Regions from separate parts of the Thalassospira sp. SM2505 genome, predicted to be linked through region 4. Evidence: predicted binding sites of a transcription regulator. Region 4 holds the regulator's gene; each other region holds the start of a gene.

Region 1 (3,125 bases), 1.6 Mb from region 4:
GAAAACGCGTGTGATAGGCGGTTGAGAACGGCAGGCCGTGTTTGAGGCAATAGGACCGTGCCGCCTGCCCAAGCGGTCCTTCGGTAGAGATGTGAATTGCAACCGGGTGCAGGGCCTCGATCATTTTTGCCATCTTGCGTTTGGCAAACAGGGCAAGGCGGATTTCCGGGTAGGTCGGGCATGGAATGGTTTTGAACTGATCGGGCGAGATGACGTGAACGTCATGCCCCATCTCGCCCAACTCGCCGCGTACGGTTTCAAGGGTACGGACAACACCGTTTACCTGTGGGTACCAGGCATCGGTTACGATCAGTATTTTCATGCAGTCTTTCCAATTGGTGCATCATTGCGTTTTTTTGATGCACCTGATGTGGAGCTGCCCGTGCTATGGGCGATGCGGAACATGGAAATCAGTTTGCCAAGACCCAGTGACGGGGCGCTTGATGCATCGCGGCCCGGATTGGAATGGCTCATCGCCATCTGGCGCATTTCTGCCCAGTGAAGCAGTTCAAGTTTGCCGTTCATGTCTTCGACAAGGGCCGTGCAGCTTTCGACCCAGTCACCGTCGTTGCAATACAGAACATCCCCGATCATGCGTTTTTCAGCATGATGGATATGCCCGCATACCACGCCGTCGACCTTGCGTTTGGCAGCTTCGTGGGCAACAGCATTTTCAAAATTGCAGATGAACTGAACCGCGTTCTTGACCCGGTTCTTCAGATAGGCCGACAGTGACCAGTACCCATATCCGAGACGGCGGCGGATGCCGTTGTAATAGCGGTTCAGAACAATGGCGAGGTTGTAGGCCGTGTCCCCAAGATAGGCGAGCCATCTTGCATATTTGACAACACCGTCAAATTCGTCGCCATGAATGACCAGCAAACGTTTGCCGTCGGCCGTTTCATGGATATCGTTCATTTTGACATCGACATGCCCGAAGGTCATATCAACAAATTCGCGGGCAAATTCATCATGGTTTCCGGGGACAAAGATGACTTTGGCGCCATTTTTTGCCTTATCCATGATTGTCGTGATAACAGCGTGATGACTTTCCGGCCAATACCAGCTTTTCTTAAGCCGCCAGCCATCAATAATGTCACCGACCAGATAGTAGGTGTCTGCTGTTACTTCATTGAGGAAATCCAAAAGAAGATCTGCCTGACATCCACGTGTCCCCAGATGGACGTCTGAAATCCAGACCGTGCGGTAATGCGGTTGCAGCGTCATCGCTGTCATTGCCGCCCCTCCGTATCCTGCCAAAAGGATGGCTGGAACCCGGCATTTGAAGGTGCCGAATACTGTCCTCAACCAGTATCGGTTTAGAATAAAAAACGTGACAACATAACCCGTTCACAGAAATTTCGTCGTTCTGTAAAGCAACTGTTACATATTTTCTTTCATATGGTGTTTCGTATGTATGATTTATTTCGGTTTTATTTCGGAAGTATGTTCTGAATGGCTCATGCCGATGTAACTGTGATCTTTAATCCGCGTGCGGGCGGCAATAAACAGCGATTCCTGTCGAATATTTTGCAGCACGCGGGGATCAAGGTTGAATTGTTACAGACCACCCATCCGGGCCATGCACGCGAGCTGGCCCGCAAGGTGCGCGCCCATCAGCGGCTGTTTGTTGCGGGTGGCGACGGATCACTGAACGAAGCACTTAACGGCTTGCTTGACGCCCAGATCGAGGGACATGAAGTCCCGCCACTTGGGGTGATCCCGCTGGGGACCGCAAATGTTCTGGCCGTCGAGGTTGGTCTGGAGCGCAAGGCAAAGGCGATTGCCGACTATATCAACAATCCCGGTCAGGTCTGGATACGTCCGGGGCTGGTCAATGGACGGGCGTTCTTCCTGATGGTTGGCATGGGGGCAGACGCCGATACGGTTGCCAATGTATCGCTTAAGCTCAAACGCCTGATCGGCAAGGGGGCCTATGTCCTTGAAGGTCTGCGCAACATCATCTTTCCACATCACCGGGATTTTGAAGTCAATATCGGGCGGGAAAACTATCGCGTGGCCGGCGTGGTTGTTACCCATGCCCAACATTATGGTGGCGAGTTCATTATTTCCCCATCCGCCAAGCTGACCGATAACGGTTTTGACGTGGTGCTGATGCCTGGCAACGGTATTGGTGCGCTGTCGCGATACGGGCTGGCACTTACACTTAACCGGTTACACGAACAAAGTGATGTTTCGGTTGTGCGTACAGAACGGGTCACCATCACCAGTCATTGTGGGCCAGCGCCAATGCAAATTGATGGTGAAAGTGCCGGAAAGCTTCCTTGTGAAATCAGTTTGTCGCCTTATCCGGTGCGTCTGATGGTGCCGCAAGCCTATGCACGCGCTGCTGGTGGTATGGTCGATTCAGGCAATCAGCCCCTTCAACTGACCAAGGCTTAAGCCAACAAAGCGGGGACACAGAATTGACGCATCCCGGCCATTGATCGCCGGGATGCTTTTTTATTTGTTGTTCAGATCACCTTGCCGTTGTCAGGGGGTGACCAGGGCCAGACATTCCTCGAAATTGCCGAGGAACGTGTTGGCGTCATCAAGGTCAAAGGTGATTGGTGGCTTTATCTTGATGACATTGTCCATCGGGCCGTCGGTCGAAATCAGGATGTTGCGATCCTTCATCATATTGGCAATCTGCCCGGCCTTTTCGGTTGCCGGTTCCTTTGTTTCAAGGTTGTGTACCAGTTCGATCCCGATGAACAGACCGGCACCGCGAACTTCGCCGATCAACGGATTTCTTGCCGCAATTTCGCGCAATCTTGCCATCATATGATCGCCGACAATGCGTGCATTCGCCTGAAGACGTTCATCACGGATAACATGCAAAACTTCACGCCCGATGGCACATGACACCGGATTGCCGCCAAAGGTGTTGAAATATTCCATGCCGTTGTAAAACGCATTTGCGACCTCGCGGGTGGTAATCACCGCACCAAGCGGATGGCCATTGCCAATCGGTTTGCCCAGCGTGACGATATCGGGCACCACGTCTTGCAGTTCAAAGCCCCACATGTGGCTTCCGACGCGACCAAAACCGACCTGGACTTCATCGGCAATGCACAGACCGCCGGATGCACGAACGGCCGCGTAGATGTGTTTGAGATAACCGT
Region 2 (3,125 bases), 1.6 Mb from region 4:
ATGCGAGCGCGCGCAGCAGTTCCATGATCTGGCGCGATGTTTTCGGATCAAGTGACGCGGTCGGTTCATCGGCCAGCAGAATTTCCGGCTCCTGCATCAGGGCGCGCACAACGCCAACACGCTGGCGCTCGCCACCGGACAATTCATCGGCACGCTTGTTTGCGTAATGGGCAATACCAACGCGCTCCATCAGGTGGAAGGCGCGGTCGATATCTTCTTGCGGGTAATTGCGGGTCACAGCACGCCATGCCGGAAGATAACCGAGGCGGCCGGACTGAACGTTTTCCATGACCGTCAGGCGGTCAATCAGGTTGAAGCCCTGAAACACCATGCCGATACGGCGGCGCGCCAGACGCAGCGCCTTGCCTTCAAGCTTGGTCAGTTCAGTGCCATTAAGCTCGATAGAGCCCGATGACGGTTCAACAAGACGGTTGATACAGCGCAGAAGGGTACTTTTACCTGCTCCCGATGCGCCGATGATCGAAACAACACTTTCGCCAGGCACTTCAAGGTTCAGGTTCTTCAACACTGCCTTTTCTTCGCCATAGCGTTTTACAAGTTCTTTGATACGCAGCATTGCGTTACCCCGGTTTGAATGGGAGACGACACAGGGCCACGGCAAGCCGGGCCCTGTGATATCGACGTCGTTTGAGAAATGCGGATTACTTCAGGTTATCCGGGGTGTATTTGACACCGTTGGCAGCCTGGATTTCGCGAATGACTGCCCAGTCATTCTGGTAGGTGATCGGGATGAATTTCGAAACACCTTTGAATTCTTCACCAAGGGCGGTGCCCTTCATGTCGAAGGTAAAGAAGGCTTCCTTGATCTTTTCGACCAGTTCCGGCTTCAGGTTATAGGCATAGTTGAACGAAGTGGTCGGGAAGCGCTTGCTTTCGTAGATGATCTTCACTTCTTTCGGGTCGTAAAGATCGCGCTGGGCCATACGTTCGACAACTTCGGAGGCAACCGGAGCTGCATCATAGTCGCCGGCAACAACGCCAAGGATCGACTGGTCATGCGATCCGGAATAGACAACTTCGTAATCCTGTTCCGGAACGACGCCCTGACCCGGGAGAAGGGCACGCGGTGCAAGGTTGCCCGAATTCGAAGTCGGCGAGGTGTGCGCGACACGCTTGCCTTTCAGATCGGCCAGTTCGTTGATGCCACTGTCAACGCGGGTATAAAGCTGAAGCGTGTAACCGAAACGGCCGTCATCCCCACCCATCAGGGCAAACGGAACCGCACCGGCAAGGTTAACTGCAAACGGCGTCGGACCGGTCGAGAAACCTGCAACATGCAGACGACCCGAACGCATGGCTTCGACTTCGGCCGAGTTCGACTGAACGGCAAAGAAGTGAACGTCCTTGCCGGTTACTTTTTCAAGATGCTCAAGGAACGGCTCCCAGATGTCGGCATAAACAGCCGGGTCTTCGACCGGGGTATATGCAAAGACAAGAGTGTCCGGATCGACAAGCTGATCAGCAGCCGGTGCATCGGCCACCAGATCGCCATCCATGTCGCAATAAAGCTGGTCAAGATCGCCACGCGCGATGCAATCGTCAGCAGCAGCTGCCGGGGCAGCGGTGAAACCAAGCATACCAACCGCAGCAAGCAGTGTGGTGAGCTTCAGGCTATCAATTTTTTTCGGATATGAAAACACGGCTACTGAACCTTTCTTCCCTGTGAACGCTGGCTTTCAGCCATTTATGATGTGGTTTTGTTGGTTTTATTGTTGCTTTTATCAACATTATGAATTCGAAAAAGTTGAGAAATCAACATAAAACTGTAACAAAAGATTTCAGGAGAGGTTGATAGAATAGATAAATCATCATGGAAATAGCCAATCTTCAGGGGGATATGGCTTTGCGTTTGGGAAAAAAAGCAAGACAACAACGCATTCTGCATGAACTACAGGTTCATCCGCATGTGAGAGTTGCCACATTGGCAGAGCGATTCGATGTGGCAACGGAAACAATCCGCCGTGATCTTGACGCCATGAGCGAGGAAGGCCTGATCAAGCGTGAGTTTGGCGGGGCATCAGCGCGACCGATGGGCCATCAGCCCGATCTGGCGGAACGGCAATTATCTGCGGTGGCCGGGTTCGAACGCATCGGTATGCTGGCGGCTGATATGGTGCGATCCGGGGATGTTGCGATGATTGATGCCGGATCAACAGTGGCACAGATCGCGCCGTTTCTTGCCGCACGGCGCAGTGCGCTGCCACGTACCTTCCTGACCAACTGTTATGCGGTTGTGCATGGCATGGCTGATCTGGCGGATTATGATGACGTTCTGATGTGTCCGGGCCAGTTTGATCGTCGCGAAAATGCGGTTTATGGCAGTGACACGGTCGACTATCTGCGACGCTTCCACGCCAATATTGCCTTTATCGGTGCATCCGGTGTTTCGCGTCAGGGGTTTAGCGACGTGAACCGCCGGGCGGTTGCCGTTAAACGCGCGATGATGGAACGATCCGATGAAACATGGCTGATGGTTGATCACACCAAATTTGATCAGCGTTATCTTGAAAATGTCGCCCCGCTTGAGGACCTGACAGGGATCATCACTGATCGCCCGCCAACCCCGGAAATCACATCACAGCTCGAACGTGCCGGGATCAGGTTGCTGGCCTGGCAAGAGCGGTCGGAAAAAGTCGGCTAGGGCACCAAGGATTTGAATGCAAACAAATATTATTTGCATTTGCCTTCGTTCTTGATCCGACCCATATTTCCGGTCAACAGTTTGTAACCTGAACCAAGCAGCTGTTGCACCGGGTTTCCCGCCCCGGTCAGTTTGACGTCTGACACGGAGGATATCTATCGTGACCAATCAAGTGACCACCCGTACCGAACAAGACACCATGGGCACCGTCGAGGTTCCCGCCGACCGGTACTGGGGCGCACAAACCCAGCGTTCAAAGCAGAATTTCAAAATCGGTGGTGAACGGATGCCCGATGCGCTGATCAGGGCGTTCGGGATTCAGAAACTGGCCGCGGCGCGCGCAAATGCCGCTCTTGGCAATCTTGACGCCGACCTGGCCGATGCCATTGAGGCCGCGGCATGCGAAGTTGCCGATGGCAAGCTGCTTGATCATTTTCCACTGGTTGTCTGGCAGACCGGATCG
Region 3 (3,125 bases), 1.4 Mb from region 4:
GCAATCTGGGTCATCAACGGGTACTGGAACGTACCGCCAAGTGCCTTGACCGAATAGGCAAGGTCTGAGCTGCTGGCCACGGCATCGCTGCGTTTTGTCTTGTCGCCCAGTGCCTGGATGATCTGGCGGCGGCAATCCATCAGGTCCTTGCCGACGTCGCGGACAAAGGTTTCGGAACTGCGTTGCACAACCTGTTCAAGCTCTTCGAGCTGTTCGGGGGACAGATTGATATCAAATCCCTTGATGAAGTTGACAGCTCGCCGCTTCAAGTCGGTTTGGGCGGGAATGATCTGTACATTCTTCTTTTTCTTTGGCGCGTCCGGCTTCACGATTGCTCCGCTTCCCCAGTCATAATGGGTCATTCGTCAAGGCTCCTTCGGTCAGGACCATCAAACTGGACCTGCCTGCGGCGTCGGTCTGGACCAAAATACGTTCCGGTATTGATGAAACGTCGTGGTCGAGCAATGACCGATACCAATCGACTATAAAGTGCCTTGGCATTGAATGGTTTGGCAAGAAATTCCGTAATACCAAGGTCGCGTGCGGTTGTTACGTAACGGTGTTCCGAATGCGCAGTCAGCATGATCACAGGAATGAACCGGTTGGGCGAGTTGGTCGAATTGCGCATGACGTCAAGAAATTCAAGACCATCCATGCCACGGAGTCGCCATTCACACACAACGATATCAATCTTTTCACTGCGCAAGACATCAAAGGCATCATTCGGCGTTTTTACGCGCTGAATGTGACTGGCACCGAGATAGGCCAGTGTGTCGTAGACTACTTGAGCTGAAATCTTGTCCCCGTCAACGATCAGAAAACTGATTTTACTAAAGTCGATTTTCGCGTTCATCCGGCCTCGTTTCCTGAGCATCATCACGAATATGCGTCGCTGTTCAGGGACTAACAGCAGCAATTCATCTCGGTTGCTGTTGTATAAACCCTTATACCTTTGTCTGGTTTCCAGCAAGGTCTAACCGCCCCTGATTATGCTGGAGAATCTGACAAATACTGACCTGAGATCAGCAGCAGGCCTGAACTTGCGACGTTTACGTCTTGTTTTTTGAATGCTCGTATCCGGTCCGAACCCACCCATATTGGAGGTGGCGGGCATTTGTAAAGAGGGTGATAGATTATTTCATCGGCTTTGTGGTGCCGTCATTGTCGATCACCTGAACAATGACCCCGGATTCGTCAAACATTTCGGTCGAAATCTTCATATCCTGTTCCCAGCGTTCAAGAAAATCCGCGGTAAGTTTGGTTTTATCCACGAAGACCTCGGCGATTCCGGCCTGAATGATGGCGCGCGCGCAGTCACAGCACGGGAAGTGGGTAACATAAAGCGCACAACCATCAAGAGATGTGCCGGTATAGCTGGCATTGTAGATGGCATTGCGTTCGGCATGTTCGGTATAGGCGTATTTTTCCGGGCGCTGGTGGCGGCTTTCGACAGCGTCATCCACACCACGCGGGAAGCCGTTATAGCCAACCGCACGGATTTCCTTTTTCGGGCCGATGACAACCGCGCCGACCTGCGTACTGCGATCCTTTGACCAGTCTGCGATATGGGCTGCAAGACCAAGAAAGCGGTGGTGCCATTTATTCATTGAATGAAGCCCTGTTTGCGTCAATGTGATCGGAGCATTTCGCGTGCGGCGAATGCGGCTTTTCACCTCTTTTAAGAGGGGGCTTCTTGTAATTGTCCAGTGAAAAATCACATTTTTGTAAAGGCATTTAAAGAAAAGTCCCTGTTCAAATAGGGGCTGATTGACTATTAAGGGGTTACCCCCAGAAAAATATCAGGACGCCCTGGCGCCTCGCCGCAGATGCAGGCCGAAGCGGTAGGGCTCACGTGTAAACCAAATAACAAGAGGTAGTAGCTGATGCGCCGTCAACGTAAGGCGAAAATCATCGCGACCCTGGGGCCGGCGAGTTCAAAGCCAGAAATCCTCGAGAAAATCGTGAAAACAGGCGTCGATGTATTTCGCCTGAATTTCTCGCATGGGGAACACTCAGAACATCTGGCCCGTTTTGAAGCTATCCGTGCTGTCGAAGCAAAGCTTGGTCGTCCGATCGGGATTTTGATGGACCTTCAGGGGCCGAAAATCCGTGTTGGCACCTTTGCCGACGAGAAGGTAGAACTCGAAGCTGGTGATACCTTCAAATTCGACATGGACAAGACGCCGGGTGACAACAAGCGCGTTTCCTTGCCGCATCCGGAAGTCTACGCAGCCCTGAAACCGGGTGCGAACCTTTTGCTTGATGATGGCAAGCTGCGCATGCGTGTTGAGAAATGCGATGACAAGTCGGCTGAATGTACGGTCATCACCGGTGGTCCGCTGTCAAACCGCAAGGGTGTTAACCTTCCTGACGTCATGTTGCCGCTGTCGCCGCTGACGGACAAAGACCGTGCCGATCTGGTTTACGGTCTGGAAATGGGCGTCGATTTCGTCGCGCTGTCGTTTGTTCAGCGTCCCGAAGATGTCGCCGAAGCCCGCAAGCTTATCCAGGGCCGTGCAGCCATCGTTTCCAAACTGGAAAAGCCGCAGGCAATCGAGCATCTCGACGAGATCGTCGAGCTGTCTGACATGGTGATGGTTGCCCGTGGTGATCTTGGTGTGGAATGCCCGCCGGAAGATGTTCCGATTCTTCAGAAACGGATCATCAAAGCCTGCCGTGAAGCTGGCAAGCCGGTGATCGTGGCAACCCAGATGCTTGATTCCATGGTATCGAACCCGGCACCGACCCGTGCAGAAGCATCTGACGTCGCGACTGCGATCTATGACGGTGCCGATGCCGTGATGCTGTCGGCAGAAAGTGCTGTTGGCAAGTATCCGCTTGAAACCGTTTCGATCATGGACCGCATTCTGGTCCGTGTTGAGCAGGACGAGCTTTACTACCGCATGCGTGATGCCAACCGCCCGGATCCGGAACATAACGCACCGGACGCGATCAGTGCCGCAGCCCGTCAGGTTGCTGCCACGATCGGCTCCAAAGCCGTGGTCAACTATACCACGTCCGGTTCCACGGCATTCCGTGCCGCGCGTGAACGTCCGGAAGTTCAGATTCTTGGCCTGACCCCGCGCATTCAGACCGCACGTCGTCTGGCGCTATGCTGGGGTGTG
Region 4 (3,125 bases):
TGTCCTGTCCCTTGCCATTCGGTTTGAACGCGGATCCGCACTTCGTGTTGCCATGAGCCTGGCGGCTGGTGGCGAGTTTGCCTTTGTGATGTTCTCTCTTGCAGCGCAAAACGGTGCGATCCCGCGTGATTTGGCGGCCATATTGATCCCGGTGGTCGCGATTTCCATGGCGCTTACCCCGACTTTGATTAACCTCGGGCACCGGATTGAAGAAAAGCTTCATCCCAAGGAAGACGACCAGCTTGGTCCGATTTCGGATGAAACAGACGGAATTCATCAACATGTTCTGGTGATTGGCAGCGGCCGTGTTGGTCGCGTTCTGGCGCGCCTTCTTAAAACCCGGAACATTCCCTTTATCGTTCTTGATAGCGACGCCCAACAGGTCTCACGGGGTCGTGCCGAGGGACTACCTGTCTTCTTTGCCGATGGATCACGCCCGGAAACATTCAGGGCAGCCCACACCGACGAGGCCCGCATAGCCGTTGTTGCCATGGGTAATCCGCATGCGACTGAAAAGACCGTTGCGCTTTTGCGGCAACATTATCCGCATCTGAAAATCTTTGCCCGTGCCCAGGACATCACCCATATCGGCCCCCTGTCACGTAGCGGTGCGGATGCGGCCATCCCGGAAGTACTTGAAACCGGCCTTCGGCTTTCGGATCACGTCTTGTCGGCCTGTGATGTACCACAGGAAGATATCGACGCCGAAATCGCCAAGTTCCGCCGTGCCGACATGCTGTTGATGAACGAACTGGCCCCACGGACCCAGCGGAAAAAGGTTCCTGAGGCCCCCGCGGCAGCAGAACCGGCATCAGTTGCGGAAACCAGCCCCAAAGCAGATGCCAGGTCGGAAAACAAACCCGAAACGGCATCACAGCCCCCGGCAAAGAAAACGGGAACGCGCAGGGTTGCCGCCAAGAAGACCCCGACGCGTAAAACACCGGTAAAGTCCGCAACGGCCAAGAAAACAACCTCGACAAGTTCAGGTCGGGTACGCAAGACAAAGCCCGAAAACGATCATTAAAGGCAAAACCCCCGCTGCCATTGGCAACGGGGGTTTTGTTTTTTCTGAAACCGGATAGATGATCTTTGCTGAGATCAGAGATCAGGCTGCGGTTTCTGAATCCAGCGCATAACCGGCGGCACGAACCGTACGAATGATATCGCGGGTGCCTTTGACATCATTGAGCGCCTTGCGCAGACGACGGATATGAACGTCAACCGTGCGGGTTTCAACATAAATATTCGGTCCCCAAACAGCATTCAAAAGCTGCTCGCGGGAGAACACACGCCCCGGATGCTCAAGGAAATAGCGCAGAAGACGGAACTCGGTCGGGCCAAGATGGATGGCCTTGCCGTTGCGGCTGACACGGTGTGCTGCGAGATCCATTTCGATATCGGAATAGACCAACTGCCCTTGTGGTTGCGCCGGACCGGACCGACGCAGCAGCGCACGAATACGGGCAAGCAACTCGCCAATTGCGAACGGCTTGGTGACATAGTCGTCAGCACCGGTATCAAGACCACGGATACGATCGCCTTCTTCGCCACGTGCGGTCACCATGATGACCGGCAAATCGCGGCTTTCGGGCTTGCGACGGATCTGGCGGCAGACTTCAATCCCCGACATCACCGGCAACATCCAGTCCAGAAGGACAAGATCGACATGCGTTTCCGCAAGGATTTTCAACGCTTCGTCACCGTCACCGGCTTCGACTACCTGCATCCCCTCACGTTCGAGGTTGTAGCGCAACATGGTTACGATTGCAGCTTCGTCCTCGACGATAAGAACCGTTGGGTCCATCTTCCTATGCTCCAGTGTCACTCATTCGGTTCGACGACAGCAAAGTTCGCTGCATCATTTTTTGGCCGGTCAATTGCCGGCAGGTCTTCGCCTTTGATCCGGTAATAGATCGTCTCGGCGATATTGGTTGCATGATCGCCAATACGTTCGATGTTCTTGGCGATGAAAAGCATGTGGGTCGATGCCGTGATGTTGCGCGGATCTTCCATCATGTAGGTCAGCAATTCGCGGAACAGCGAATTGTACATATCGTCGACTTCCTGATCGCGGGCCCAGACACGCTCGGCCTTTTCGGCATCGCCTTCGATATAGGCGTCCAGAACGTCCTTGATGATTTCCTGCGCCAGCTTGCCCATGTTCGGGATCACCTGAACCGGACGGATCGGCGGAATCTGGTTAAGAACCTGCGCGCGTTTGGCGATGTTTTTCGCCAGATCACCGATACGCTCCAGATCGTTTGACAGCTTGAGTGCGGTCACGACCTGACGCAGGTCATCTGCCATCGGCTGGCGCAAGGCCAGAAGACGCACGGCGAAATCCTGAACTTCCTGTTCGAGAATATCGATACGGTGATCCGACAGAATGACTTTTTCAGCCAGTTCGGAATCCCGTTTGACAATCGAACGGATCGCAGAGATCAGCTGACTTTCTGCAAGCCCGCCCATCTGCGAGATGATGTTGTTCAGACGGGTCAGTTCCTCGTCGAACGAACTTACGATATGTGTTTTGTCGTCAGCCATTTATGCGTGCTCCTCGTGTCGCTGCTTAACCGAAGCGACCGGTAATGTAACCCTTGGTGCGTTCGTCTTTCGGGTTGGTGAATATCTGATCTGTTTCACCAACCTCGACCAGCTTGCCAAGGTGGAAGAATGCGGTCCGCTGCGATACACGTGCAGCCTGCTGCATGGAGTGTGTCACGATCACGATGGTGTAGTTCGAACGCAGCTCGTCAATCAGCTCTTCGACCTTTGCCGTAGCAATCGGATCAAGTGCCGAGCACGGCTCATCCATCAGGATGACTTCCGGGCTGACCGCAACCGCACGCGCGATGCAAAGGCGTTGCTGCTGACCACCGGAAAGGCCGGTTGCCGGTGACTGCAGACGATCCTTGACTTCCTTGAGCAGACCCGCACGTTCAAGCGAGGTCATGACGATTTCGTCAAGTTCGTCACGCGAATTGACCAGACCATGGATACGCGGTCCATAAGCCACGTTGTCATAGATCGATTTCGGGAACGGGTTCGGCTTCTGGAACACCATCCCGATACGTGCACGCAGCTGAACAACGTCGATGCGCTTGTCATAGATGTCACGACCATCA

What was found. Region 4 encodes PhoB, which activates phosphate uptake and scavenging genes when phosphate is short. Its sites were predicted from a motif close to TNTCATAAAACTGTCA; they were not measured.
Region 1: ACTU44_RS18940 (diacylglycerol/lipid kinase family protein) is a predicted target of PhoB. The motif match lies at 1,426-1,441, and genes of this name have one in related genera.
Region 2: phnD (phosphate/phosphite/phosphonate ABC transporter substrate-binding protein) is a predicted target of PhoB. The motif match lies at 1,775-1,790, and genes of this name have one in related genera.
Region 3: ACTU44_RS10760 (deoxycytidylate deaminase) is a predicted target of PhoB. The motif match lies at 1,715-1,730, and genes of this name have one in related genera.

The regions. Positions count from the first base shown of each region.
Region 1 is NZ_CM142731.1:4,032,715-4,035,839, reverse strand. It holds gene ACTU44_RS18950 (glycosyltransferase family 4 protein) at 1-322, opposite strand, end outside; gene ACTU44_RS18945 (UDP-2,3-diacylglucosamine diphosphatase) at 319-1,236, opposite strand; gene ACTU44_RS18940 (diacylglycerol/lipid kinase family protein) at 1,456-2,403, shown strand; gene ACTU44_RS18935 (aminotransferase class III-fold pyridoxal phosphate-dependent enzyme) at 2,494-3,125, opposite strand, start outside.
Region 2 is NZ_CM142731.1:4,006,928-4,010,052, reverse strand. It holds gene phnC (phosphonate ABC transporter ATP-binding protein) at 1-577, opposite strand, end outside; gene phnD (phosphate/phosphite/phosphonate ABC transporter substrate-binding protein) at 663-1,661, opposite strand; gene ACTU44_RS18825 (DeoR/GlpR family DNA-binding transcription regulator) at 1,832-2,662, shown strand; gene fumC (class II fumarate hydratase) at 2,823-3,125, shown strand, end outside.
Region 3 is NZ_CM142731.1:2,320,369-2,323,493, forward strand. It holds gene ACTU44_RS10750 (transcriptional regulator) at 1-362, opposite strand, end outside; gene ACTU44_RS10755 (response regulator) at 359-853, opposite strand; gene ACTU44_RS10760 (deoxycytidylate deaminase) at 1,134-1,607, opposite strand; gene pyk (pyruvate kinase) at 1,884-3,125, shown strand, end outside.
Region 4 is NZ_CM142731.1:956,848-959,972, reverse strand. It holds gene ACTU44_RS04285 (cation:proton antiporter domain-containing protein) at 1-1,024, shown strand, start outside; gene phoB (phosphate regulon transcriptional regulator PhoB) at 1,106-1,804, opposite strand; gene phoU (phosphate signaling complex protein PhoU) at 1,822-2,544, opposite strand; gene pstB (phosphate ABC transporter ATP-binding protein PstB) at 2,570-3,125, opposite strand, start outside.